3 regions of the Streptomyces sp. NPDC058664 genome follow, and region 1 is predicted to be linked to each of the others. Evidence: riboswitches for the same ligand, from Rfam matches in the RefSeq annotation. Region 1 holds a riboswitch; each other region holds the start of a gene.

Region 1 (7,880 bases):
GCGCTCCCGGACCCGCGCCGGTCTCGTCGCCGTCGCCGCCCTGGTCCCGTACACCGCCCTGAAGACGGCCTGGGCGCTCGGCCTCACCGTCGGCCACACCGGCACCGGCCGCCCCGGCGTCGACCCGGAGTACACCAGCGACCTGGGCATCTGGCTGTACGACCACGGGGTCGACGTCACCGCGGTCCTCGCCGTCCTCGGCATGGTCGTCGCCCTCGCACTGACCCGCCCCTGGGGCCGACGGCTGCCCCGACTGCCGCTGCTCGCGCTCGGCTGGGCCGGGGCGGGCGCGCTCGCCCCCTTCGGGGCGCTCCTCGCCACGCTCGGCGTACTGGCCTGGACGGGCGTGATCGGCTTCGAACCGGCCGACCACGCACCCTGGGTGATCGCCGTCGCCTACGGCGGCTTCTCCTGTTACGGCCTCGCCCTGGCCCGCGCGACCTTCATCCGCCAGCGCTCGGACCGGGCCGCGTGCGGACGGTGCCAGGTCCTGTCCGGCTCCGCATGATCCACCGGGCGGGCCTCAGGTACTGTCCACGCCGGCTCCGGCTCACTTCCGCCAGTAGACGTGGTGCGTCACATTCCCGCTCGGGCTGGGCACGACGTCGACGTGGAACCGGTCGAGCAGCTCGTCGGGCGACTCCCAGAGCCGTGCCCCTGAGCCGAGCTTCACCGGCGCGACGGCGACGTGCAGGGTGTCGACGAGGTCCGCGTCGAGGAACTCCCGGACGGTCGTGGCCCCGCCGCCGAGTCGGACGTCCTTGCCCTTCGCCGCCTCCCGCGCCCGGGCCAGCACCGTGGCCGGATCGGCGTCGACGAAGTGGAACGTCGTGTCCGAGAGGGTGAAGGACGGACGCGGGTGGTGCGTCAGGACGAAGACCGGCGTGTGGAACGGCGGCTCGTCACCCCACCAGCCGCGCCACTCGTGGTCCTGCCAGGGCCCGCGCTGGGGCCCGAACTTGTTGCGGCCCATGATCTCGGCACCGATGTTCCGGGAGAAGTCCCGCGTGAAGTAATCGTCGAGGCCACGGCTGCCCCCGGGGTCGGTGCGGTTGGGCCAGCTCGCCGTGGCACCGGCCCAGGCGAACATCTCCCCGGGATCCGCGTGGCCGAACGGCCGTTCAAGGCTCTGCCCCTCACCGGCACCGAACCCGTCCGACGAGACCATGAAGTTCTGGACTCTGAGCAGCTGACCCATGGCTGTCACTCCTACGTGATCGACGAAGACGGCGACGAACACCATGGAGACTCTCCCGAGGGGAAGAACTCATCGCCCCGCTACGGGGTGTCGTCCCCCAGCACCACCACGTCCTCCGCCCGGAAGGCCACCCCCGTCGCGGCACCCTCCTCCGGGACCTCCCGCAGCGGGAACTCCGCCTCCAGCGGCGGCCCGTCCGCCGGGCGGAGCCGTACGGCCACCCGGCTGCCCCGGAACGTCCGGGACTCCACCGTCCAGACCCGCCCCTCCGCCGTCGGTACGAGCCGTACCCCGCCCGGCCGGACGAGGAGCCGCCGCTCGCCCTGCGGCGAGCCCTCCGGCACCGGGACCTTCCCCCACACCGTGTCCGCGACCGTCCCGCTCACCCGCGCCGCCACCACGTTGTCGAAACCGAGGAAACGGGCCACGAACTCCGAGGTTGGCCGCGACCACACCTCGACGGGCGCGCCCGACTGGGCGACGCGTCCGTCCCGCATGACCACCACCCGGTCCGCGAGCGCGAACGCCTCACCCTGGTCGTGGGTGACCGCGAGGACCGTCGTGCCCAGCCGTCCGAACAGCTGCCGCAGCTCCACGACGAGTCGCTCCCGCAGCCCCCGGTCGAGCTGGCCGAGCGGTTCGTCCAGCATGAGGAGCCTGGGCCGGGGCGCGAGGGCGCGGGCCAGCGCCACCCGCTGCTGCTCGCCGCCGGAGAGCGCGGCGACGGACCGCCGCCCGGCCCCCGGCAGACCGACGAGGTCGAGCAGCTCCGTGACCCGTCCGGTCTGTTCGGCGCGGCCCACCCCCCGCATCCGGAGCCCGAAGGCGACGTTGCCTGCGACGTCCCGCTGCGGGAACAGCTGGTGGTCCTGGAACATCAGGCCGACACCGCGCCGGTGCGTCGGCACCCCGCTCTGGTCGGTGCCGCCGAGCAGCACCCGGCCGCCGTCGAGCCTCTGGAGCCCGGCGACCACCCGCAGCAGCGTGGACTTGCCGCTGCCGCTCGGACCGAGCACGCACACGATCTCGTGGTCGGCGACCTCCAGGTCCACGGCGTCGAGCGCGGCCCGTTCCCCGAACCGTACGGTCGCCCCGTCGAGTCTCAGCATCAGAACTCCCCTGAGGTGCGATCGGTCCGGAGCCGTTCGAGCAGCAGCAGGGACACCGCGCACACCACCATGAGGATCGTCGAGAGGGCCATCGCCTGGCCGTAGTTGAGTTCGCCGGGCCGCCCGAGGAGCCGGGCCACCGCCACCGGCAGCGTCGGGCTGTCGGGCCGGGCGATGAAGACCGTCGCACCGAACTCGCCGATCGAGACGGCGAAGGCGAACCCGGCGGCGATGAGCAGCGCCCGCCGCACCAGCGGCAGGTCCACCTCCCGCCAGGCCCGCCACGGGGACGCGCCGAGCACGGCCGCCGCCTCCCGCAGCCGCTCGTCGACCGCGCGAAGGACCGGCAGCATCGTCCGTACGACGAAGGGGACGCCGACCAGGGCCTGCGCGAGGGGCACGAGGATCCAGTCGGCCCGCAGGTCGAACGGCGGCTCGTCGAGGGTGATGAGGAAGCCGAAGCCGACGGTCACGGCGGACACCCCGAGCGGCAGCATGAGGAGCGCGTCGAAGCCCCGCACGAGCCGCCCGGCCCGCCGGGTCAGAGCGGCCGCCGCGAGTCCGCCGATGACGAGGGCGATCAGGGTGGCGACGACGGCGTACCGGAGCGAGTTCCCGATCGTGTCAAGGAGGGGTACGAGGAAGGTGCCGGAGGGGTCCGGGGTCTGCAGGGCCCGGTAGTAGTCGAGCCCGTATCCGCCGGAGGTCGCGAAGGACCGCTCGACGAGCACGCCGAGGGGCAGCACGATCAGCAGCGCGACGGACAGCAGGACGGCCGCGAACAGCGCCCACTGGCCGGCGCCCCGAGGCGGGCGCGCGTTCTGCTCGGGCGCGACCAGCTTCAGCGCGGTCTCACGCCGGCGGACCGTCCGGGCGTGCACGGCGAGGACGACGCCGACGGCGACGAACTGCACCATCGTGAGGACGGCGGCCGTCGTCAGATCGAAGCGGATGACGGTCTGCCGGTAGATCTCCGTCTCCAGGGTGGAGTACGTGGATCCGCCGAGGATCTGGACGACGGCGAAGGAGCTCGCGGTGAAGAGGAACACCATCAGCGCGGCCGCGGCGACGGACGGGGCGAGCGCCGGCAGGGTCACGGTCCGCCACGCGGTCCAGCGGGACGCGCCGAGGACCCGGGCGGCCTCCTCCTGGCGCGGGTCGAGCTGCGCCCACAGGCCGCCGACGGTCCGTACGACGACGGCGTAGTTGAAGAACACATGGGCGATCAGGATCGCCCAGACGGTGGTGTCGAGCCGGACGCCCCACAGCTCGTCGAGGAGCCCGCCGCGCCCGACGAGCGCCAGGAAGGCCGTGCCGACCATGACGGTCGGCATCACGAAGGGCACGGTGACGACGGCGCGCAGCAGCCCCTTGCCGGGAAAGTCGAAGCGCGCGAAGACGTACGCGCCGGGCAGCGCGATCAGCAGGGTGAGACCGGTGGAGGCGAGTGCCTGCCAGAGCGTGAACCACAGGACGTCGAGAATCTCCGGCCGGCTCAGCGTCTCGCCGAACCGGCCGAACTGCCACGCCCCCTCGACCCGCAGCCCGCGCTCGACGATCGAGAGGACGGGCCAGGCGAAGAAGAGCGCGAAGAAGGCGACGGGCACGACCATCAGGCCGAGCCGCGCCGCGCTTCCCCCGCGGTCGGGGATTACTTCAGGACGAGCGACGACCACTGCTGGATCCACGCGTCACGCTTCTCGGCGATCTTCTCGGGCGCCATGGTCTCCGGCTTGTCGACGACCACACCGTGCTTCGTGAACAGCTCCGGCAGGACGGCGTCCTTCGCGACCGGGTTGACGAACATCTGGAGCGGCATGTCCTCCTGGAACTTCTTCGAGATCAGGAAGTCGATCAGCGCCTTGCCGCCCTCGGGGTTCTTCGCGCCGTTCAGCAGGCCCGCGAACTCGGTCTGCCGGAAGCAGGTGCCGGTGGCGACGCCGGTGGGCGCCACCTTCGGCTGCGGCTCGCCGTACAGGACCTCGACCGGCGGGCTGGAGGCGTACGACACGACGAGCGGCCGGTCGCCCTTGGCCTGCTTGCCGCCGGCCGAGCCGGAGAACTCCTGGTTGTAGGCGAGCTCCCAGCTGTCGACGGTCTTCACGCCGTTGGCCTTGAGCTTCGTCCAGTAGTCCTGCCAGCCGTCGTCGCCGTACTTCGCGGCCGTACCGAGGAGGAAGCCGAGGCCCGGGGAGGACCGCTCCGGGTTCTCGACGACGAGCAGGTTCTTGTACGCGGGCTCCGCCAGGTCGTCGAAGGTCCGCGGCGGAGCCAGCTTCTTGTCGGCGAAGTACTTCTTGTCGTAGTTGACGCAGATGTCACCGGAGTCGACCGGCGTGACCCGGTTCTCCTTGTCGAGGCGGTACTCCGCCGGGACGCGGTCGACGCCCTTCGCCTCGTACGGGACGAAGATCCCGTTGTCGAGGGCGCGGGAGAGCAGGGTGTTGTCGACGCCGAAGAAGACGTCACCCTGAGGGGAGCCCTTGGTCAGGATCTCCTTGTTGACGGCCTCGCCGGCGTCGCCGCTCTTCAGGACCTTGACGGTGAAGCCGGTCTGCTTCGTGAACTCCGCGAGCACCTCCTTGGAGGCGTTGAAGGAGTCGTGGCTGACGAGGGTGACGGTCTTCGGCACGGGCGCGCCGGACTTGCCCGCGGCGTCACGGACGTCGTCCGTGCCACAGGCGGCGAGGGTGGTCATGCCGAGCGCCGCGACGAGCGTGGCGGCGGCGGCCTTCTTGGTGGTCACTGAGATTCCTCCTGGGGTTGACCAGGAAGAGACGCGGCCCTGCCCGCGACCGGCGGAACCGGTCGCGAGCAGGGCGCAACAGCTTGAGTCAACAACCGAACTTCCTACCCAGAATGACCTGGGCAAGGTTCAGAGGGTCTGCGGTCCTACGGTGACCGCACTCTCAGCGCTGTGGCGCTCCCCTGTCGGAATATGGAGATGTGTTCGAGCTCAGAGTACAAGGTCAGCGTTCGGCGGCGGCCAGCTGTCCACAGGCGCCGTCGATCTCCTGGCCCCGGGTGTCCCGGACGGTCACCGGAACGCCGTGGCGCGCGATGGCCTCGACGAAGGCCTTCTCGTCCTCGGGACGGGACGCCGTCCACTTCGAGCCGGGCGTCGGGTTCAGCGGGATCAGGTTGACGTGTACCCGCTTGCCCTTGAGCAGCCGGCCGAGGAGGTCACCGCGCCAGGCCTGGTCGTTGATGTCCCGAATGAGCGCGTACTCGATGGAGATCCGGCGGCCGGACTTCTCCGCGTACTCCCAGGCGGCGTCGAGGACCTCGCGCACCTTCCACTTGGTGTTCACCGGTACGAGGGTGTCGCGCAGCTCGTCGTCCGGGGCGTGCAGCGAGACCGCGAGGCGGCACTTGAAGCCCTCGTCGGCGAACCGCAGCATCGCGGGCACGAGACCGACCGTGGAGACGGTGATCCCGCGCTGCGAGAGCCCGAGCCCGTCCGGCTCGGGGTCGGTGAGCCGCCGGATCGCGCCGACGACCCGCTTGTAGTTGGCGAGCGGCTCGCCCATGCCCATGAAGACGATGTTGGACAGCCGCGCCGGCCCGCCGGGGACCTCGCCGTCGCGCAGGGACCGCATGCCGTCGACGATCTGGTGCACGATCTCGGCGGTCGACAGGTTCCGGTCGAGCCCCGCCTGCCCGGTCGCGCAGAACGGGCAGTTCATCCCGCAGCCGGCCTGGGAGGAGATGCACATGGTCACCCGGTCCGGGTAGCGCATGAGCACCGACTCGACGAGCGTGCCGTCGTGCAGCCGCCACAGGGTCTTACGGGTGGTGTCGTCGTCGCACGAGATGTGCCGCACCACGGACATCAGGTCGGGCAGCAGCTCCCCGGCCAGCTTCTCCCGCGAGGCGGCCGGGATGTCCGTCCACTGGGCGGGGTCGTGCGCGTACCGCGCGAAGTAGTGCTGCGACAGCTGCTTGGCGCGGAAGGGCTTCTCGCCGATCGCGGCGACGGCCTCCTTCCGCTCGGCGGGCGTGAGGTCGGCCAGGTGCCGCGGCGGCTTCTTGGCTCCGCGGGGGGCGACGAAAGTGAGTTCTCCGGGCACTGGACGGGCCACGATCGGGTGTCTCCTCAGACGGCACGAGGTCTGGCCATCCCCGCGAAGGCGGGGACCGCGGCATCGCGATGCCGGAGCCAGGAGACCTCACTGGAACATCCCCGCAGTGGCGAGGACGACGGAAGGGCCCGCGGCGCACGTGCCACGAGCCCTTCCAGAGTACCCGGTGTCCGTCAAGCGGTTCCGACGAACAAAGCCAGCAGCAGCCAGACCACCGGCGCCGTCGGCAGCAGCGAGTCGAGACGGTCCATGATGCCGCCGTGTCCCGGCAGCAGCGTGCCCATGTCCTTGATGCCCAGGTCGCGCTTGATCATCGACTCGCCGAGGTCGCCGAGCGTCGCGCTCGCCGCCACCGCGACACCGAGGACCAGGCCCTGCCACCAGGCACCGTCGTCGATCAGGAACTCCATGCACAGCGCGCCCGCCGCCATCGCGAACGTCACCGCGCCGACCAGGCCCTCGCGGGTCTTGCCGGGACTGATCCGCGGGGCCAGCTTGTGCTTGCCGAAGCGCCAGCCGACCGCGTACGCCCCGGTGTCGCTGACCACGGTCAGGATCAGGAAGGTCAGCACCCGCTGCGCGCCGTCGTCGGCGGTCAGGAGCAGCGCCACGAAGGTCGCGAGGAACGGCACGTAGAACGCGGCGAACACGCCCGCCGTGACGTCCTTCAGATAGCCCTCGGGCGGCTCCGTCATCCGCCACACGAGTACCGCGAGCGCCGTCAGTGCCATCGCCACCCAGGCGCCCTCGGCGCCCCGCACGTAACCGGCGACGACCATCGCCGCACCGCCGACCGCGAGCGGGACCAGCGGAGCCTTGATCGCCTTGCGCTCCTGGAGGCGGGAGGTGAGCTCCCAGAGCCCGACCACCACGGCGACCGCTATCACCCCGATGAACGCCGGCTTCCAGATGAACAGCGAGGCGAAGATGACGGCGCCGAGACCGACCCCGACCCCTATGGCCGCCCCCAGATCGCGCCCCGCGCTCTTCTTCTGCCGTGGCGCCGTCGGCGGCGCGGGCGGCGGAGGCGTGGCGGGGCTGTGCATGGGCTCCTGCGGGTGCTCGTGCGGCGTCTCATCACGGAACAGGGGACCGCTCGGATGAGCGGCCCCCCGGCCGTGACCGTCCTGGAATCCGCCGGCGGGAACGTCGGGCACGATGGGCATGGGCCGAGTCTGCGCCGCCCGGTGCCGATCGTAGGCGGGACCCGCCGGGGCGGGCCCCTGGTCGGGTCCCCCGCGGCCGGAACCGGCCGGGGCACCCCAGGAAGAGTCGTTCATCAGACCTCGAGCAGCTCGGCTTCCTTGTGCTTGAGCAGCTCGTCCACCTGCGCGACGTACTTCGCGGTGGTGTCGTCGAGCTCCTTCTCGGCGCGGCGGCCCTCGTCCTCGCCGACCTCGCCGTCCTTGACGAACTTGTCGATGGTCTCCTTGGCCTTGCGGCGGACCGCGCGGATCGAGATCTTCGAGTCCTCGGCCTTGCTCTTGGCGA
Region 2 (7,880 bases), on a different contig from region 1:
CCCTGACGGGCAGGGCACCCCTAGGGGTCGGATCAGGGGAGAGCGGGGGCCACGGCGTCCCCGTGGGCCCCTTCCGGCCCCTAGCCTTGAAGGTGTTCGGCGCGGAGTGCGCGGAACGGGACTCGGAGAGCGAGGTAGGACGATGGCCGTACAGGAGATGCTCACGGGGATGCCCTGGTGGGTGAAGTGGGTCGCCATACCGGTGCTCGCCCTGCTCGTCTTCGGCGGGCTGATCACCAGCGTGCTGGCCTTCGTGGTCGGGCTGCTCTTCAAGGTGCTGCTCTTCGTGGCGCTGGTCGCCGGACTGATCTACGTCGTACGGAAGTTCACCTCCTCCGACCGTTCGCGCGAGGACTGGTAGCACGAGCTACTCATCGGCATGAGACCGACGGAGGGCATTAGCCCGGCCGGGGGAACGCGCTGGTCGAATCAGGGCGTGGGCCCAGGGGCTGCCACTAGAGTGGAATCTCTCCGCCGCGTTGGGGACTACAGGCGTAGACCTCCATACTGACCAGCGGTTTCCCAGGCCCGGCGGGCGCGCGGGGGCGGCCCCCGCGGGCGGGTGCAGTGCATCCGTCGTCACGCCTGGGGGTGACCTTTGGCCACGGCTACGCAGACGGCTGCGCCTACCCTGATCGGCTCGGTACAGCGGGCGCTGAGACTTCTGGAGGCCGTGTCCTCCCATGAGGGCGGCGCACCGGCCAAACAGCTCGCGCGTGAGACGGGCCTCCCGCTGCCCACCACGTACCACCTGCTCCGCACCCTGACGCACGAGGGCTATCTGCGCCGCGAGAAGGGCGTGTTCGTGCTGGGTGACGCCGCCGTCCGACTGGCCGGCGGCGGAGCTGTGCAGAATCGTCGCATCAAGATCGAGGACTCCCTTGCCCGCTGGCGGGACGAGATCGGTGTGCCGGTCTACTTCGCCCTCTACCGCGAGGGGGAGATCGAGCTCGTCGCCGTCGCCGACACCCCTTCCGCGCCCGCGGTGGAGGAATGGGCCGACTTCCGCGAGACCGCGCACGCCCATGCGATCGGGCAGTGTCTGCTGAGTCAACTCGATCTGAGATCTCGTCAAGACCACCTTGACCGCCATCCGGTGGAAACCATCACTCCGTACACGGTGCGTAATCGCCACGTGCTTTTGGAGCGTTTGGGCGGTTTGGGGCGAATGGAGCCCCTGGTGGAGCGTCAGGAATATGCGCTCGGCACGATCTGTGCCGCGATCCCCATCACCGCGGGCTCCGCGGCGGCCGCCATGGCCATTTCCCTCCCCCTTCACCAGGAAGAACGGTTGCTCCCAGCAGTCGAGCGGCTACGTACGGAGATCGGAAGGCTCTTCAGTTCGCTCGCTTTCTCTATCAGTATCTGAAAAATCACTCCTTGTGATCTGCTAGCGCGTACAGCACGATTGCGTCAAGAGGGCCACGGGGGATCATTCCTGGCCGTTTCGGTCACAGCTTTCAGCAGCCGTTTTTTACACAACTGCTTCATCTACTGCGGGGTACACGATGCGAGAGTCCGTTCAGGCCGAAGTCCTGATGAGCTTCCTCGTCTCCGAGGAGCTCTCCTTCAGGATCCCGGTCGAACTGCGGTATGAGACCCGGGATCCCTACGCGGTGCGGATGACCTTCCACCTTCCCGGGGACGCTCCGGTGACCTGGGCCTTCGGCAGGGAGCTGCTGCTCGACGGGATCAACCGGCCGAGCGGGGACGGCGACGTGCACATCGCCCCGACGGAACCCGAGGGCCTCTCCGACGTCTCGATCCGGCTCCAGGTCGGCGGCGATCGCGCCCTGTTCCGGGCGAGCGCGCCACCGCTGGTCGCCTTCCTCGACCGTACGGACAAACTGGTCCCGCTCGGTCAGGAACGGACACTCGGCGACTTCGAGGACAACCTGGAAGCCGCTCTCGGCCGAATCCTGGCGGAGGAGAGCGCGGGGCCGGCCGCCTGAGCCGACGCCCGCCCCCTCGTACGCCGCACTACTTCGCGCGACGGCGTCGCCCGCCCCGTGCCGCCGTGGGCTTCCGGCTGCCCGTGCCCGGCCGCCCGTCGCCCTCCGTCCGGTCGGCGGAGACCACCAGCGCCGCGAGCGCCGTGGTCACCGGCACGGAGGCGACAAGTCCGATCGACCCCACCAGGGTCCGCACGATCTCCTCGGCGACCAGCTCGCTGTTGGCCACCGTCCCCATGCTGCTCTGCGCGATCGAGAAGAGCAGCAGCAGCGGCAGGGCGGCACCCGCGTAGGCGAGCACCAGGGTGTTCACGACCGAGGCGATGTGGTCGCGCCCGATGCGGATGGCGGCCCGGTACAGCGCGCGCGGACCCATGCCCGGATCGGCCTGGTGCAGCTCCCAGACCGCCGAGGTCTGGGTGACCGTCACGTCGTCGAGCACGCCGAGCGAACCGATGATGATCCCGGCCAGGAGCAGGCCGGACATGTCGATGCTCGGATACAGGCCGTGGATCAGACCGGTGTTGTCGTCGGTATTGCCGCTGAGTGATGCCCAGTCGATGAAGACGGAACCGAGCAGACCGATCAGCAGCAGCGAGATCAGCGTGCCGAGCACCGCGACCGAGGTGCGGGCCGAGAGGCCGTGGCACATGTAGAGCGCGATCAGCATGATCGCGCTCGATCCGACCACCGCCACCACCAGCGGATTCGACCCCTCCAGGATCGCCGGCAGGATGAAGAACGTGAGCACCAGGAAGCTCGCGGCGAGGGCGATGAGCGCCATCACGCCCCGCATCCTGCCGACGAGCACGACGACGAGGGCGAAGATCCCGGCGAGGACCGCCAGCGGGACCTTGCGGTTCACGTCGGTCACCGAATACTGGAGGTCACGCGGGGCGTCGGGGGCGTACGCCACCACCACGCCCTGTCCCTGGTCGAGTTGGCGCGGCGCGTCCGGCTGCACGATCTCGGTGAACGTACGGCCCTTCTCCGGGCCGCTGGTCACCTCGATGGTCGCCTTCTCGCACTGTCCCTGCTGGGCCTCGACCGCCTCGCGCCCCTCCGGGGTGGAGGTGTCCCCGGTCGGCGGGACCTGCGCGGCGTTCACGTCCTTGCAGTCGATCTGCTCGACGGCCACCACCTTGCCCTGCTCGGTCTGCCGGTCGAAGCCGACGCCGGTGCGCTCGTGGGCCGGGGCACCGCCGGGCCACAGCACCGCGAGTCCGACCAGGACGGCCGTGGCGAAGGGGATCAGGACCGCGGCGATGACCTTGCGCAGATGCCGGGACACCGGGGCGGCGGGGCCGTGGCTGTGGCTGTGGCCGTGCCCCTGGCCCGGCCCGTGGGAGGGGCCGGGACCGTGGTCGTGGCCGTGCGGCTCGGGGGTCTGCTGGGGGGAAGTCACCGACCGATCATCGCAAGAACGGCGGGGGCCCACTGTTCAGCACGCCAGGGATGACGCTAGCGTGGTGGCACCTTTGCACACGCGGGAGCTCGGAGCACCGGGCTGAGAGGGCGCTGATCACCGTACGCACGTACGGGAGGAGGCTGCGCCGACCGCCGAACCTGTTACCGGGTAATGCCGGCGTAGGGAGATCGGTCTCATGACCATTCAGGACGCACGCACGCCTGCCTCCGACCAGGACGGCACCTCCGTCGACGGCGAGCGCACGCCGGGCTGGCACAAGGGGTACGTCCAGGGCTCGCGCCCCGACCTCAAGGTGCCTGTCCGTCAGGTACACCTCACCAACGGCAGGGACGTCACGCTGTACGACACGTCCGGCCCGTACACCGACCCCACCGTCGACACCGACGTGCGACGCGGGCTTCCGCCGCTGCGCGAGAACTGGATCATCACGCGCGGCGACACCGAGGAGTACGCGGGCCGCCCGGCCCGCCCCGAGGACGACGGCATCAAGCACACCTCGCCGCGCGGTGGCGGGCTCAAGAACCTCGACGCCGTCTTCCCCGGCCGCCCGCGCCTGCCGCGCAAGGGCCGCGACGGGCAGGCGGTGACCCAGCTCGCGTACGCCCGCCGGGGCGAGATCACCCCGGAGATGGAGTACGTCGCGATCCGCGAGAACGTCTCCCCCGAGGTCGTACGGGAGGAGATCGCCGCGGGCCGCGCGGTGCTCCCGGCGAACGTCAACCACCCGGAGATCGAGCCGATGATCATCGGCAAGCGGTTCCTGGTGAAGGTCAACGCCAACATCGGCAACTCCGCGGTCACCTCCTCCATCGAGGAGGAGGTGGAGAAGATGACCTGGGCGACCAAGTGGGGCGCCGACACGGTCATGGACCTGTCCACCGGCCGCAACATCCACACCACCCGCGAATGGGTGCTGCGCAACTCCCCCGTGCCCATCGGCACCGTGCCGCTCTACCAGGCCCTGGAGAAGGTCGACGGCAGGGCCGAGGACCTGACCTGGGAGATCTACAAGGACACGGTCATCGAACAGGCCGAGCAGGGCGTGGACTACATGACGGTGCACGCCGGCGTGCTCCTGCCGTACGTCCCGCTCACCGCGCGCCGCAAGACCGGCATCGTCTCGCGCGGCGGCTCGATCATGGCCGCCTGGTGTCTCGCGCACCACAAGGAGAACTTCCTCTACACGAACTTCGAGGAGCTCTGCGAGATCCTGGCGGCGTACGACGTCACGTACTCGCTCGGCGACGGTCTGCGCCCCGGCTCGATCGCGGACGCCAACGACGAGGCGCAGTTCGCGGAGCTGCGCACGCTCGGCGAGCTCAACACGATCGCCAAGCGGCACAACGTCCAGACGATGATCGAGGGCCCCGGGCACGTCCCGATGCACAAGATCAAGGAGAACATCGACCTCCAGCAGGAGATCTGCGAGGAGGCGCCGTTCTACACCCTCGGCCCGCTGACCACGGACGTGGCGCCCGCGTACGACCACATCACCTCCGGCATCGGCGCGGCGATGATCGCCTGGTGGGGCACGGCGATGCTCTGCTACGTCACGCCCAAGGAGCACCTGGGCCTGCCGAACCGGGACGACGTGAAGACGGGCGTCATCACGTACAAGATCGCGGCCCACGCGGCGGACCTCGCCAAGGGCCACCCGGGCGCGCAGGAGTGGGACGACGCGCTGTCGGACGCGCGGTTCGAGTTCCGCTGGGAGGACCAGTTCAACCTGGCGCTCGACCCGGACACCGCGCGCGAGTTCCACGACGAGACGCTGCCGGCGGAGCCCGCGAAGACCGCGCACTTCTGCTCGATGTGCGGTCCGAAGTTCTGCTCGATGAAGATCTCGCAGGACATCCGTCGTGAGCACGGCGGTACGCAGCAGGAGATCGAGGCCGGCATGGCGGAGAAGTCCAAGGAGTTCGCCGCGAGCGGCAACCGCGTCTACCTGCCGCTGGCGGACTGACCCGCCCCGGCGCGTGCGCCGGCCCGCGGCCCCGGGGGGAGTCGCGGGCCGGTGGCGTGTCAGGGGTGGGGCGGTGACGGCGGGGCGGCCGGTGGGGCGGTGGCGGCGAGGACGTCGCGGAGGAAGGGGAGGATGCCCCGTTCGAGGAGGGCGCGGCGCCAGGCCTCCCGGGCGCGGGACAGTTCGTCGTCCGGTGCGGCTTCCGTGCTCACCTCGACCGGGCGGTTGCGCAGGGCGGTCAGGAGGAGCCCGACGGCCGCGCAGAGCAGCCCGGCCGCGGCCAGGGCGCCGAACACCAGACCGGCCGTGAGGAGCGTCGCACCGAACGCCACGGTGGGGGCGAGGGTCCGGAGCACGGCGCCGACCAGCAGGAAGATGAAGGCGGCCGCCCCCGCGAGGACGGGCACCATGACGGTGAAGATCGCGACGACGCCGGGGCCGGGGCCGGGACGGTCGGAGGGGACCGGTGTCCGGGCCCCGAGGGCAGCGCGGGTCTCCTCACGGACCTTCACGAAGTGCTCGTACTCGCTCGCCGCCGCGCTGGTCACCAGTGCCGTCGCGTTCAGCGTCAGGGCGCGCAGCTGCGCGAGCGTGAGCCGGGTCCCGGCTCCGGCGAGGTCCGGACGTGCGTGGGCGGAGCTCAGTGCGTCGTCGAGGACCCGCTCGTACTCGGCGCGGTCCTCGGTCAGCAGGTGCGGAGCCACGTTCATGTGCATCCCCCGATGCTCCGTGGGCCCGGGTCAGCCGTGGGGAACGGTGGGTCGGGCAGAAACGGAGGAGAGCCTGCTACGGATGGACCGATGGTATTGCGGCGGTGCCACGCGCTGACAGGGTGTTTCCCGAATTCGCCTTCTCCGGATGCGCAGGGTGACGCCTCAGCGGTCCAGCGGGAGTTGGACGACCAGTAGCTTTCCGGCCATGGTCACTCCGCCGTCCATGGCGATCGCCAGACCGTCCGCGTACACGTGGGGTCCGTCGACGACCGGGCCCGCGCCGTCCTCGCCGTCCTCCCCGCCGACCTGCCCGAGGAGGTACGGGATCGGGCTGTGGCCGTGCACGATCCGGTGGCCGCCGTAGGCGGAGAGCAGCTCCTGGACGGCCTGCGGGCCGCCTTCGTCGCGGAAGGCGAAGCGCTTGGTGAACTTGCGGAAGACGTCCCAGACCTCGTCCGCGTCGTTCCGGTTGAGGATCTCGTGGACCGTGTCGTTGACGTCCTCGATGGTCTCGCCGTATTCGAGGTACGCGGTGGTGTCGGAGTGCAGCAGGAGGTGGTCGTCCTCGCGCACCACGGCGTCGAGCCGGGACATCCACTGGAGGTGGACGTCCTGGAGCCGGTCCATGTCGTGCTTCTGGCCGCCGTTGAGCAGCCAGGCGGCCTGGAAGGTGGCGGTGCCCGCGCCGGAGTTCACCGGCGTGTCGCCGAAGCGCTTGGCGCCGATGAGCAGCAGCTCGTGGTTGCCCATCAGCGCCTTGCAGTAGCCGCCGGCGGCGGCGGCCTCGGCGGAGAGACGCATGACGAGGTCGATGACGCCGATGCCGTCGGGGCCGCGGTCGGTGAAGTCGCCGAGGAACCAGAGGCGGGCGTTGCCCGCGGCCCAGCCGCCGTTCTCGTCGATGAGGCCCTGGGCGCGCAGGGCGGCGACGAGCTCGTCGAGGTAGCCGTGGACGTCGCCGACGACGTAGAGCGGGCCGGGGCCCTCGCCGCTCGCCGGGGCGGGTTCGGCGGCGGTGGCGGGCTCGGAGGCGACCGGGACCTGGACGGTGTCGCCGCGGTTGATGACCGGGAGGTCGCGCTCGGTCGGGGTGTACCCGTCGGGCATCGCGTCCTCGGGGAAGGCGTTGCCGGGGTGGCCGGTGGCGACGGAGACGATGGAGGAACCGGCCGCGGCGGGGTACGCGGGCGCGGGACGGTGCCCCAGGTGGAGGGTCGGCTCGGCGGGCATGGGCGCGGTGGGCGCGGGCGCGGTCTGCCGCGGTGCGGGCGGCGGTGCCGGCGCGTCCTGCGGTGGCGCGGGCGGCGGTGTCGGCGCGGCCTGCGGTGGCGCGGGCGCGGGAGGTTGCTCGGCCGGCGGGGGCACGGGCAGAGGCTCCGCGGTCGTCGGTTCGGTGGCATGGCCCTGTACGGGCACCCGGGCGTACGGCGGTACGCGGAAGTCACGCAATGTCGCCGTGCGCACCACGGGCTCCTGCCCGGCCCCCTGAGTCATGGACCCCTCCACCACCGTCGCGATGCCCTGCACATCGCGGACCGGCCTGGTCGGGGAGGTCCGCGGTGTCGTGCGCCCATCATAGGAATGAGCGTCCTCCTGTGTGACGCACCAGGGGTGGTGAATCCGGGTCCACTCCGGGTTCACCGGTTGTTTCGCCCGAATTGAGAAGGTCCAGTCCAGGGTTGTGGCCGGTTCGGTGGCCGGTTTCGCCGTCCCCGCCCACGGGCAGGGGCGGGAACGGCGAAACCGGCGGGGCGGGGATCAGTCCTTCGCGGGTGAGCGCGGCGGGCTGACCGTCGTACGGGGCGAACGGCGCTGCGAGGAGG
Region 3 (7,880 bases), on a different contig from region 1:
CCCTTCTCGGTCCGGGGCGCGTAGAACTCGAAGGAGTACGACGTGCCGCCGGAAGCGAGGATCTCGCGGACCGTGCGGGCGCGGTCCGAGCGGACGGAAGCGGTACCAAGGGCCATACCGGCAGGTTAGACGCGGTGCGCGGCGCCGTGTACACCGCGTCCGAGTGCTGGACACCTTTTCGGACACCGCCGCGGAAGGCGCTTCGGGGGCCCGCGTCGCCGTGAAGACGCCTCGGGGATGCCCTCAGACCCCCGCGCGCTCCCTGACCCGCTTGGCGAGGGCGGCGGTCGCGGCGGCCGGGTCGTCGGCCTCGGTGATCGCCCGGACGACGACGATCCGGCGCGCGCCCGCGTCCAGGACCTCGTCGAGGTTGGTCTCGTCGATGCCGCCGATGGCGAACCAGGGGCGGTCCTGGGCCAGGCCGGCCGCGTACCGCACGAGTCCGAGACCCGGCGCGTACCGTCCGGGCTTGGTGGGGGTGGGCCAGCAGGGCCCGGTGCAGAAGTAGTCCACACCCGGCTCGACGGCGGCCGCGGCCACCTCGCTCTCGGCGTGGCAGGAACGGCCGATCAGCACGTCGTCACCGCCGCCGAGGATCGCGCGGGCGGCGGGCACGGGCAGGTCGCCCTGGCCCAGGTGGAGGACGTCGGAGCCGATGGCGTGGGCGACGTCGGCCCGGTCGTTCACCGCGAGGAGCTTGCCGTGCCGGCGGGCGGCGTCGGCGAGGACGGCGAGGTGCTCCAGCTCCTCACCGGCCTCCATGCCCTTGTCTCGGAGCTGCACGATGTCCACGCCGGAGGAGAGCACGGCGTCGAGGAAGGCGGGCAGGTCGCCCTGGCGCTTCCGGGCGTCGGTGCACAGGTAGAGGCGGGCGTCGGCGAGCCGCTCACGAGGCGTGGGCATGGGTGGGTCCCCCCGTAGGTGTCGCCGGCGGGGTGACTCCCCCGTCGGTGTCGCCGACGGGGCGGATTTCCCCGTCGGTGTCGCCGGCGCCGCGGCGGCCGCCCCCGCGAGGGGCCGGTCGCCGCGACACCCGCTTGGTGGTGTCTTCGTGCGTACGCGCCTCAGAGGGCGAGCGCCTGGGCGCGGCGCTTCACCTCCGTGCCGCGGTTCTCGTTGAGCGCCTGCGCGGGCGTGCCCGGCAGGCTCTCGTCCGGAGTGAAGAGCCACTCCAGCATCTCCTCGTCGGTGAAGCCGTCGTCCCGCAGCACGGTCAGGAGCCCGACGAGGCCCTTGACGATCTTGTCGCCCTGGATGAAGGCGGCGGGAATCTGCAGGGCGTTGTTCTCTCCACGGCGCACGGCGATGAGCTGACCTTCCTTGATCAGCTGCCGCACGCGCGTCACCTCGACATCGAGCATCTCCGCGATGTCGGGCACGTAGAGCCAGGCGGGGACGAGCGCATCGATCTTTACGTCAATCTCGGTCACAGGACAAGCCTGCCATCCCGGACCGACAGCCGGTACTCGGGCCCTACCGGACCGCCGCCTTCAGGGGTACGGACGGGTCGGACGCGCGCGCGGGGTCGACGGGGGTGGCCGTCTCGATGAGCTTGCGGCCCTGGGCGAGGTCGCGGGGGCGCCCGACGGCGAGGAGGGCGACCGGCACCCCGGCGCGCAGCCAGAGCACGGACCAGGCCTCCTCCGCCGGGTCGCCGCGCCACAGCAGTTCGTCGGCGTCCGCGTGGTGCCCGGCGTACTGGACGAAGCGGCCGAACTGCTCGGACCAGAAGTACGGGACGGGGTCGTACGGCGCGTCGGCGGCCCCGGTGATCGTCGCGGCGACCGTGCGGGGGCCCTGGAGCGCGTTGTCCCAGTGGTGGACGAGGAGGCGTTCGCCGTAGCGGGCGGAGGGGAAGGAGGCGCAGTCGCCGACGGCGTACACGTCGGGCAGGGAGGTGCGCAGCCGCTCGTCGGCGGTGACGGCGCCGCTCGGGTCGAGGGCGATGCCGGAGCCGGCGAGCCAGCCGGTGGCCGGCCGGGCGCCGATGCCGACGACGACGGCCTCGGCGGGGAGTTCACGGCCGTCGGCGAGGAGGACCCGGCCGGGTTCGACGGTGGCCACGCGCGCGTGGGTGAGGAGTTCGGCGCCGTTGGCCCCGTACCACTCGGCCATGGGGGTGGTGACCTCGGCGGGCAGGGCGCCGGCGAGGGGGCGGTCGGCGGCCTCGACGACGGTGACGGCGCAGCCCGCCTCGCGTGCGGCGGTGGCGAACTCGGCGCCGATCCATCCGGCTCCGACGACCACGACGGTGTGACGGCGCTCCAGGACGGGCCCGAGGCGTACGGCGTCGTCGAGGGTCCGCAGCAGGTGGACGCCGGGGACGCCCTCGGCGCCGGGCAGGGTGACCGGCTGGGCGCCGGTGGCGACGACCAGGGTGTCGTAGCCGACGGGTCCCGCCTCGGTGTCGATCTCGTGGTCGGCGGCGCGGAGTCCGGTGACGTCGAGGCCGAGACGGAGTTCGACGTCCAGCTCCTCGAAGTCGACGTCGAAGGCGGAGTCCTCGGCCTTGCCGAGGAGGACGGCCTTGGAGAGCGGGGGCCGGTCGTAGGGCTGGTGGGGCTCGGCCCCGATGAGGGTCACGGGGCCGGTGAAGCCCTGTTCGCGCAGGGCCACGGCGGTCTGCACACCCGCCATCCCGGCGCCGACGATCACGACATGCTGCTGGGCCTGCTTCTGCTCGCTCACCCGACCACCTTACGCATCTGACGAACCGTCAGGAAGGGAGGGGCCTGGGCCCCGGAAAGGCCTGCGGTTAGTCTGGCGGACGTAAAGCACTCGCGGGAGCCCGGACGCACCGGGCTGAGAGGGAGGCTGGGACGGCCTCCGACCGTACGAACCTGATCCGGGTCATGCCGGCGAAGGGAGGGGCTGGACGCCCATGCGTTCTTCCGAAGTCTCCGATGTCCCAGAAGTCTCCGATGCCGTGGACGTCCCCGGCATCTCCGGCGCCGACGACGTCTCCGGAATGTCCGGCGTGTCCGACGTCCTCGTCGTCGGAGGCGGCATCATCGGCCTGGTGACGGCCTGGCGGGCCGCGCGGCGCGGACTGCGCACCGCCGTCGTCGACCCGGATCCCGGCGGCGGTGCCGCGCGGGTCGCGGCCGGGATGCTCGCCGCCGTCACCGAACTCCACTACGGCGAGGAGACCCTGCTCGGGCTCAACCTCGCCTCCGCCGCGCGCTATCCCGCGTTCGTCGCCGAACTCGAGGAAGCCACCGGTCACGACGTCGGCTACCGCGCCTGCGGCACCCTCGCCGTCGCCCTCGACGCCGACGACCGGGCCCACCTGCGCGAACTCCACGCCCTCCAGACCCGCTGCGGGCTCACGTCGGAGTGGCTCAGCGGCCGCGAGTGCCGCCGCCTCGAACCCATGCTGGCCCCGGGGGTGCGCGGCGGGCTGCGGGTGGACGGCGACCACCAGGTCGACCCGCGCCGGCTGGCCGCCGCGCTCCTCGTCGCCTGCGAACGGGCCGGGGTGGTCTTCCACCACGCCCTCGCGCGGAGCCTGACGGTGGTACGGGACCGGGCGCGCGGTGCCGTGCTCGCCGACGGCGGGGAACTGACGGCCGACCAGGTCGTCCTCGCCGCCGGAAGCCTGAGCGGGCGGCTCGCGGGCGTGCCGGACGAGGTGCTGCCGCCCGTCCGCCCCGTGAAGGGCCAGGTGCTGCGGCTGCGGGTGCCGGCCGCGTACGCCCCCTTCCTCTCCCGGACCGTCCGGGCCGTCGTCCGGGGCAGCCACGTCTACCTGGTGCCCCGCGAGAACGGCGAGCTCGTCGTCGGCGCCACCAGCGAGGAGCTGGGCTGGGACACCACGGTGACGGCGGGCGGGGTGTACGAGCTGCTGCGCGACGCCCACGAACTCGTCCCCGGCCTCACCGAGCTGCCGCTCACCGAGACCCTGGCGGGGCTCCGCCCCGCGTCCCCCGACAACGCGCCGCTGCTCGGCCCCACCGCCCTCCCCGGCCTCCACCTGGCCACCGGCCACTACCGCAACGGGGTCCTGCTCACCCCCGTCACCGGCGACGTCATGGCCGAGGTGCTCACCACGGGCGTCCTCCCCGACGAGGCGCGCCCCTTCACCCCCCGCCGTTTCTCCCCCGCCCCTCCCGTACGTCAGGAGCAGCCCGCATGAACGTGTCCGTGAACGGAGAGCCGCGCGAGCTCTCCGGCCCCCTCACCCTCGACTCCCTCGTCGCCACCCTGACCACGGCCCGCTCCGGGGTGGCCGCCGCCCTCAACGAGACGGTCGTGCCGCGCGGCGAGTGGGCGGCGACGCCGCTCGCCGAGGGCGACCGGGTCGAGGTCCTCACCGCGGTGCAGGGAGGCTGAGCGCGATGTCCGACGACGTGTTCACCCTCGGCGGTGCGGAGTTCTCCTCGCGCCTGATCATGGGAACCGGCGGGGCGCCCAGCCTCGACGTCCTGGAGCGCTCGCTGATCGCCGGCGGTACGGAACTGACGACGGTCGCCATGCGGCGCCTGGACCCGACCGTCCAGGGCTCGGTCCTCTCCGTCCTCGAACGGCTCGGCATCCGGGTCCTGCCCAACACCGCGGGCTGCTTCACCGCCGGCGAGGCGGTGCTGACCGCCCGGCTCGCACGGGAGGCGCTCGGCACCGACTGGATCAAGCTGGAGGTCGTCGCCGACGAGCGGACCCTGCTGCCGGACGGGGAGGAGCTCCTCGCCGCGGCCGAGACCCTGGTGGACGACGGGTTCACCGTCCTCCCCTACACCAACGACGACCCGGTCCTCGCGCGGAAGCTGGAGGACGTGGGATGCGCGGCGATCATGCCGCTCGGCTCACCGATCGGCTCGGGCCTCGGCATCCGCAACCCGCACAACTTCCAGCTGATCACGGAACGGGCCGGGGTGCCGGTGATCCTCGACGCGGGCGCGGGCACGGCGTCCGACGCGGCGCTCGCGATGGAGCTGGGGTGCGCGGCGGTGATGCTGGCGTCGGCGGTGACGCGGGCGCAGGAGCCGGTGCTGATGGCGGCGGCGATGCGGCACGCGGTCGAGGCGGGGCGGCTCGCGCACCGGGCGGGACGCATTCCCCGCCGCCACTTCGCGGAGGCGTCGTCCCCGCGGGAAGGCCGCCCCCACCTGGACCCGGAACGCCCGGCCTTCTGACGCCCGGCCCGGAGCGGGCGCCTGCCCGGCCGGGCGCCCGGCCCAGAACGGACGCCCGGCCGGCGGGCGACGGCGCGCGGCCGGGGCCGGGGCCGGGGTCCGTGCGGTGCTCGTCACAGGTGCGCTGCAACAGCGGGGCGACCGCGCGGGGGCCCCGTCCACGGCTCGTAGACTCGACGCCGTGGACACGACCCTTCAGGACCCCCTCGTCGGGCGGCTGCTCGACGGCCGCTACCGCGTCGACGCGCGCATCGCCGTCGGCGGGATGGCCACGGTCTACCGGGCCGTCGACACCCGCCTCGACCGCGTCCTCGCGCTCAAGGTGATGCACCCCGCCCTCGCGACCGACGCCGCCTTCGTGGAGCGTTTCATCCGCGAGGCGAAGTCCGTCGCCCGGCTCGCGCACCCCAACGTCGTCGGCGTCTTCGACCAGGGCGCCGAGGGCGCGTACGTCTACCTGGCGATGGAGTACGTCGCCGGCTGCACCCTCCGTGACGTCCTGCGCGAGCGCGGCGCCCTCGCGCCCCGGGCCGCGCTCGACATCCTGGAGCCGGTGCTCGCCGCGCTCGGCGCCGCGCACCGGGCCGGGTTCGTGCACAGGGACATGAAGCCGGAGAACGTCCTGATAGGGGACGACGGCCGGGTCAAGGTCGCCGACTTCGGTCTCGTGCGGGCCGTGGGCTCGGCGACGGCCACCACCGGCTCGGTCCTCGGCACGGTCTCGTACCTCGCGCCGGAGCAGATCGAGCACGGCACGGCCGACACCCGCGCCGACGTGTACGCCTGCGGTGTCGTCCTGTACGAGATGCTGACCGGCGGCAAGCCCCATGCCGGTGACACCCCCGCCCAGGTGCTCTACCAGCACCTGCACACGGACGTGCCCGCCCCCTCGGCCGCCGTTCCGGGCCTCGCCCCTGAGCTGGACGGGCTGGTCGCGGTGGCCACGGCCCGTGACCCGGAGGTACGCCCGGACGACGCCGTCGCCCTGCTCGCGCTCCTCCGGGACGCCCGCGCCGGGCTCGGCGAGGAGCAGCTGGACGCCGTACCGCCGCTGGCGCGGTCCGGGGTCCGGAACACCGCCGAGGACCGGACCAGCGTGATCGCCCGGCCCGTGCCGGTGGCCGGCGCGGACCCCCAGCCGGTCCTGCACACCAACCGGCTGCCCGCGCCGGAGGCTCCCGGGCCCGCGGCCCGCCGGAGGCCCCCGCGCGGGCCCCTCCTGATCGTCCTCGGCGTCCTGCTCGCGCTCGGCCTCGGCGGCGGCGTCTGGTACATCAATTCCGGCCAGTTCACCCGGGTCCCCGCCGTGCTCGGCCAGACCGAGGCGGTCGCGACGAAGCGGATCGCCGACGCCGGTCTCGAGGTCGGTACGACGAAGCGCGCGTTCAGCGACGTGTACGAGCGGGGCACCGTCATGGCCGTCGACCCGGCGCCGGGCGAGCGCCTCCGGGGCAACGGCACGGTCACCCTGACCCTCTCCCGGGGCCCGGAGATCGTGAAGGTGCCCAACCTCAGGAACAAGCCGCTCGCCGAGGCCAGGCGCACCCTGGAGAAGGAGGGCCTGGCGCTGGGGGTGGTCACCACCGCGTTCAGCGATTCCGTCGCCCGGGGCTCCGTGGTCAGCTCCGATCCCGAGCCCGGTACCGAGCGCGCCCCCGACTCGGCGATCGCCCTGGTGGTCAGCAAGGGCGCGCCGATCGACGTGCCCGACGTCACCGGTGAGACCGTCGCCGACGCCACGGCCCTGCTCGGGGAGGAGGGGCTGACCGTGCGGGTCGCCCCGGAGCGGATCCACTCCCCCGAGGAGGCCGGCGCCGTCGCCGCGCAGTCCCTGGCCGGGGGCAGCCGGGCCGCCGAGGGCGACACGATCACCCTGACCGTCTCCAAGGGCCCGAAACCGGTCGAGGTCCCGGACGTCATCGGCGAGACGACCGGGGACGCCCGTACGGTCCTGGAGGACGCGGGCTTCGAGGTGGAGGTCAAGAAGTCCTTCCCGTACCTCGGTGACACGGTCACCGGCCAGTCCGTGGAGGGCGGCGAGACCGCGCCGGAGGGCTCCGTCATCACCATCACGATCAAGGGACTCTGAGGACTCATGCGCAACCCCGTCGGCGGCCACGTCCCCGTGGCCGGTGGCCTCGCCACGACCGGCCTCGGCTACGCCCGTGAACTCGGCGCCGAGGCCGTGCAGGTCTTCGTCGCCAACCCGCGCGGCTGGGCCACCCCGGTCGGCAATCCGGCTCAGGACGAGCGGTTCCGGGCGGAGTGCGCGGCCGGGTCGATCTCGGCCTGGGTCCACGCCCCGTACCTGATCAACTTCGGCTCCCACACCGAGGCGACCGCGGAGAAGTCGGTGGAGTCGATGCGGCACTCGCTGCGCCGCGGCCGGGAGATCGGCGCGAAGGGCGTGGTGGTGCACACCGGCTCGGCGACCGGGGGTCGCCCGCGCGCGGTGGCCCTCGCCCAGGTACGGGAACGGCTGCTGCCGCTCCTCGACGAGCTGACGCACGAGGACGATCCGTATCTGCTTCTGGAGTCGACGGCGGGCCAGGGCTCCTCGCTCTGCTCACGCGCGGAGGACTTCGGGCCGTACTTCGACGCGCTCGACCGCCACCCGAAGCTCGGCATCTGCCTGGACACCTGCCACATCTTCGCCGCCGGCCACGATCTGACCGGTCCGCACGGTGCGACGCAGACCCTGGACCAGCTGGTGGAGACGGTGGGCGAAGGACGGCTGAAGCTGATCCA

The links. A riboswitch is a leader RNA that binds a small molecule or an ion and turns the genes downstream of it on or off. The one in region 1 is predicted to bind thiamine pyrophosphate.
Region 2: it holds a riboswitch for thiamine pyrophosphate, as region 1 does, so the genes downstream of both, thiC (phosphomethylpyrimidine synthase ThiC) here and ACFWUY_RS20170 (thiamine ABC transporter substrate binding subunit) in region 1, are expected to answer to the same signal.
Region 3: it holds a riboswitch for thiamine pyrophosphate, as region 1 does, so the genes downstream of both, thiO (glycine oxidase ThiO) here and ACFWUY_RS20170 (thiamine ABC transporter substrate binding subunit) in region 1, are expected to answer to the same signal.

Annotation. Positions count from the first base shown of each region.
Region 1 covers NZ_JBHXRW010000023.1:63,854-71,733, reverse strand. Annotated here, with positions in the region: gene ACFWUY_RS20190 (hypothetical protein) at 1-508, shown strand, start outside; gene ACFWUY_RS20185 (dihydrofolate reductase family protein) at 551-1,198, opposite strand; gene ACFWUY_RS20180 (ABC transporter ATP-binding protein) at 1,279-2,307, opposite strand; gene ACFWUY_RS20175 (ABC transporter permease) at 2,307-3,920, opposite strand; gene ACFWUY_RS20170 (thiamine ABC transporter substrate binding subunit) at 3,959-5,005, opposite strand; TPP riboswitch at 5,137-5,247, opposite strand; gene rlmN (23S rRNA (adenine(2503)-C(2))-methyltransferase RlmN) at 5,277-6,389, opposite strand; gene ACFWUY_RS20160 (phosphatidate cytidylyltransferase) at 6,563-7,669, opposite strand; gene frr (ribosome recycling factor) at 7,669-7,880, opposite strand, start outside.
Region 2 covers NZ_JBHXRW010000003.1:240,249-248,128, reverse strand. Annotated here, with positions in the region: gene ACFWUY_RS04260 (DUF5326 family protein) at 143-361, shown strand; gene ACFWUY_RS04255 (IclR family transcriptional regulator) at 599-1,369, shown strand; gene ACFWUY_RS04250 (SsgA family sporulation/cell division regulator) at 1,509-1,952, shown strand; gene ACFWUY_RS04245 (YibE/F family protein) at 1,981-3,357, opposite strand; TPP riboswitch at 3,429-3,563, shown strand; gene thiC (phosphomethylpyrimidine synthase ThiC) at 3,557-5,344, shown strand; gene ACFWUY_RS04235 (hypothetical protein) at 5,404-6,060, opposite strand; gene ACFWUY_RS04230 (metallophosphoesterase) at 6,220-7,551, opposite strand; gene ACFWUY_RS04225 (LacI family DNA-binding transcriptional regulator) at 7,816-7,880, opposite strand, start outside.
Region 3 covers NZ_JBHXRW010000002.1:185,769-193,648, forward strand. Annotated here, with positions in the region: gene metF (methylenetetrahydrofolate reductase [NAD(P)H]) at 1-116, opposite strand, end outside; gene thiE (thiamine phosphate synthase) at 244-903, opposite strand; gene ACFWUY_RS02545 (Rv2175c family DNA-binding protein) at 1,065-1,430, opposite strand; gene ACFWUY_RS02550 (NAD(P)/FAD-dependent oxidoreductase) at 1,474-2,688, opposite strand; TPP riboswitch at 2,771-2,884, shown strand; gene thiO (glycine oxidase ThiO) at 2,969-4,135, shown strand; gene thiS (sulfur carrier protein ThiS) at 4,132-4,332, shown strand; gene ACFWUY_RS02565 (thiazole synthase) at 4,338-5,132, shown strand; gene pknB (Stk1 family PASTA domain-containing Ser/Thr kinase) at 5,314-7,221, shown strand; gene ACFWUY_RS02575 (deoxyribonuclease IV) at 7,228-7,880, shown strand, end outside.